2 regions of the Secundilactobacillus paracollinoides genome follow, and region 1 is predicted to be linked to the other one. Evidence: riboswitches for the same ligand, from Rfam matches in the RefSeq annotation. Region 1 holds a riboswitch; the other holds the start of a gene.

Region 1 (2,211 bases):
GGAACCACTTGGCATGGTATTTCAGCTCAGATTCCTTGTGGCCCTGCTTAACAAAAGCACGCCGGAAGCGGAAATGAGAAATCGCGATGCCGACCCAGGCGATGAATCCAGTCAGACCGGACGCCGCCACGAGCCATACGTACACTTGCGGTCCCGCAATACTTGCGATGAAGGTCAGCGCACCAACAACCGTGGTGGCCACCTGTGCACGCAATGGCACCCCATGCTTCGTCGTGTGTTCAAAGTACTTTGGTGCGTACCCGTCAAGTGACAGGGAGTAAAGCATCCGTGAAGAAGCATACATCCCAGAGTTCACAGCTGAGATCACTGACGTTAAAATAACGGCGTTCATGACACTGGCAGCCGCAGCGAGACCAGCCCGCTTAAAGACAAGCGTGAATGGACTGATGGCAATATCTGAAGCAGACGAGCCCAACAGATCAGGACTCGTGTATGGAATAATACATGCAATGACAAAAATAGCAAAAATGTAGAAGAGCAAAATCCGCCAAAAGACCTGATTGATGGCCTTTGGGATACTCTTTTCGGGCGTTTTGGATTCGCCGGCAGTAATTCCGACTAATTCAGTCCCTTGGAAGGAGAACCCAGCAACCACGAACACACTCAGCGTTGCGGGCAGCCCACCAACAAATGGGGCCTTCTTATACGTGAAGTTTTCAAGTCCAGTGGCGTGGCCGCCCATGACCCCAATAATCGTTAACACGCCGACGATCAGGAAAATGATGACGGTAATGACTTTGATCATCGCCATCCAGTATTCCGTTTCACCAAACGCTTTAACCGTGAGTGCATTGATCAAAAAGATGAGGACCAGGACCGCGACACTCCAGATCCAACTGGGAATGTTCGGCAGCCAATACTTCATGACCAGCGCTGCAGTACTGATATCGACCGCCAGCGTGATGGCCCAGTTAAACCAATAATTCCAGCCCATCGCAAATCCTAAGGCTGGGTCAACATACTTGGTTGAATACGTGGCAAACGAGCCGGAAACGGGCATATTCGTGGCCATTTCACCCAAACTCGTCATCAGGAAGTACACCATGGCACCCATGGCAACATAAGCGACTAAGGCACCTCCTGGACCGGCAGTGGAAATCGCAGAACCGCTCGCAACGAACAGCCCCGTCCCAATACTACCGCCAAGCGCGATCATCGATAGATGGCGTGTTTTCAGTTCACGCTTCACCTGATGATCGTTATCATTATCTGCCATGCTAAATTCCTCTCACTTTCCTAACAGCTAACCCTCATTTGAATTAACCGGAATTTCATTTTGCAAATAGAAAAACGGCCTGCCCGCAGTTCACCCGCGAGAAGACCGATCAATAGGTTCATCGTCATCATCGTAGGAAGCTCTCCGCGGTTCGCGACAGTGCCAGCCCTATTAAGACTGACCCCAGCATGGTGACGGATCAGGGTCACCACACTTCGGCAAAACTTCCTTTAACTGCGGCTTAACGGCACTGATCTGCCTCACCGCAGCGACTCATAAGTCCTGCGCCTCTTCTATTCGATAGGTACATATTATACCGATTGGGTGACGTTTGCAATCAGTATTCGGTTCTATGGTGAATCCTCATCAAACCTTAACTAAGTTCGCGTTGATAGATCAGCTCGAGTTTTCCCGGCTGATACAACGCGTGATCCGAATGTTGATACCGGTCAACTAATTCAAATCTCAATTTCACTAAAACACGCTGTGAGCGTTCATTCTCATCGAGGGAACTCGCCCAGAGACGCTGAAACAGCCGTTCTTTTGAGACGTAATCGATCAGCGCCTGGCCAGCTTCAGGCATGTACCCGCGCCCCCAAAACGCCTGGTTCAGCACGTAGCCCAATTCACTTTCATCATAAATCGGACTGCCATCACTGCCCATTTTTTCATACAAACCAATACTGCCGATTACTTTTTCCGTGCGCCGTTCAACCAGCGCGTAGACCATCCCAGTCGTCATCGCGCGCTGCAGCATAAACTGAGCATCTTCCATCGTCCGTGCCGTTTGGAAACCGGCCGCAATAGCGCTATTAGGATTTCCCACGATTTCAAAATAATCCGCGAGGTCCGATTCTAAAAATGGCCGCAGCATCATGCGGTCTGTTTGCAATTGCAACGTCATTATCCTTCGTCCTTTGCCTAAAGTGCGTTAAACTTAATCGTAAACTCAATCCATTATAGGTGATGATACG
Region 2 (2,211 bases), 260 kb from region 1:
GTCGTCTTCGCGAACGGATCACTAGCCAAAACGGCTTCGTATTCCGCTTGATACAGCGCGGGACGGATGTTATCGCCCATGCCGCCGTCAACCGTCAGATACGAGGTCAGACCGTCAACATCCTTGCGTCCGCCCACTGTGTAAAGGGTGTAACCGGCAGGACCGGCAATTGAACGGCCCGGTTCGATCCAAACCGCTGGCATCGTTAATCCCTTATCGGCGGCACTTTGTTTGATTGTCTTGACGATGGCATCGACAAACGCTTCGGGTGCTAACGGATTGTCATCCTTGGTGTAGCGAATGCCGAAGCCGCCACCCACGTTGATTACCTGTGGTTGATACCCACACTTGGTGTGCCATTCGGCAGCAATGTCAACTAATTTTTCAGCTGCCATTTGGAAGCCGTTCAGTTCAAAAATTTGGGAACCGATGTGGGCGTGAATCCCGATCATGTTCATCCGCTTGTTCGCAAGCACCTGTTGCAAGGCCTTGTCTGCCAAGCCTGTTTTAAGGTCAAAGCCAAACTTGGAATCCTCCTGACCCGTTTGAATGTATTCGTGGGTGTGGGCGGAAATCCCTGGGGTGATGCGCATCATAACCTGAACGCTGGCATCGTGTTTCTCCAACACGTCACTGAGTTGCTCAATTTCATGGAAGTTATCCAGCACAATGGTACCGACGTGATTTTCAATGGCCATTTCAAGTTCATCATAGGACTTGTTGTTGCCATGGAAACTGATGTTAGCGGCCGGAAAGTGCGCTTGCAAGGCTGTGTAAAGTTCGCCGCCTGACACCACGTCGATGTGGGCGCCTTCTTGGTCGACCACTTGATACATGGCAATGGTTGCGAACGCCTTACTGGCATAGGTCACAGCGTAGTCGACGCCGTTGTCCTCAAACACGGATTTAAACCGGCGGATCTGGTCGCGAATCTTTGACACATCGTACACTGCTAACGGCGTTTGGTATTGCTGAGCTAATTTCAGTGCATCCACGCCGCCGATGGTTAAATGTCCTGCATCGTTAATCTGTTGGTTTGATACTTGTTCACTCATTCCTGTGACCTCCAAATAGTTTTTATCGTGGGCTGCGGCCAATTTGCATCAAAAAAAGGGCCCTTTTGTTTACGCTAAACAAAAGGACCCCAAAATAGTTCGATCACAAGATTCATTTGGTATCAGTTCGATAGCGCCCCGCGAGCACGTAGCTCGCGACAGTCCGTCATTTATTCAACAACGTCCCAGCTAACTGATAGCTGTATGCTATCAGCGCTTCGGCGACCGCCCCTTTAAGTTAGTGTCAACATCCATACAGAAACTCGACTAACCGACTCTTATTGGTCGCAACCTCTTCGATTTACTAAAGATATTATAATGATTCTTTCAGATAGTCAACCCCCTTTTAACCAATCTTTCACATTAAGCGCTTATATTTTGTCCAATATCCTTTGAAATCGCAAACCTTTTGGGTTTGTTTTCTATTGTCGCTTCACTCCACGGGGTGGCCCTGCTCCATGGTGTGGGTCGCTCCGGAGCTAACTTTCATTGCCCGCCCCTGGCGGTCAACGAAAGTGGATCTCCTCCGTCTCCCATGGTTATAAGCGAGGAAAGGACCCTCGCTAACAACCATCGACACACCATTCCGCAATGCCACCCCGTTCCGTTACGCTACAGAGTGCTTCTCGCATAAAGTCATTGAATATCAAAAAAGCATTAACCCCAGTTTGATATGAATCCGCCCTTGACTGGTCAGGTAGTCAATTTGAGCGAGTCCTCAAAGATTGATGGTATGTTAATGCTACTTTAAACTTGCAAATTCATCTGTCCAATTCAGTCTATTCGCCCTCATGTTATGCATAAATCCCGTTATTTCGAAGGATTAGGGTTACCCTTATTCAGTATTCGAAGAGTCGCTCCGTATGACTGTCCTGCAGTCGAGGGCGGATTCTCTACCAACTGGCTTTGACTGTCTTTCAATCCTTAACTAGTTTGATATCGTCGTTCATTGTTAGTGGAATGGAGTAATTTGGCACGGAGCCATGGTGTCGACATCAGTTAGCGACCGTTTCTTGGTCGGTTACTGATGTGCGAGTCGATGGAGATCCATTCAGATGGCGCATCGCGACAGCTGAATTAGCTTCATCGCGAGCTACTATGGCGGAGTGCCAAATTACGGAATGCAACGGACTCTCATAAAAAACGTCACTTAAAT

The links. Region 1 has a riboswitch for lysine ahead of AYR61_RS08760 (amino acid permease). Riboswitches for the same ligand answer to the same signal wherever they lie in the genome.
Region 2: another riboswitch for lysine. It lies ahead of lysA (diaminopimelate decarboxylase); the one in region 1 lies ahead of AYR61_RS08760 (amino acid permease).

The regions. Positions count from the first base shown of each region.
Region 1 covers NZ_CP014912.1:2,062,232-2,064,442, reverse strand. Annotated here, with positions in the region: gene AYR61_RS08760 (amino acid permease) at 1-1,237, opposite strand, end outside; lysine riboswitch at 1,367-1,538, opposite strand; gene AYR61_RS08755 (GNAT family N-acetyltransferase) at 1,611-2,141, opposite strand.
Region 2 covers NZ_CP014912.1:1,799,644-1,801,854, reverse strand. Annotated here, with positions in the region: gene lysA (diaminopimelate decarboxylase) at 1-1,055, opposite strand, end outside; lysine riboswitch at 1,179-1,359, opposite strand.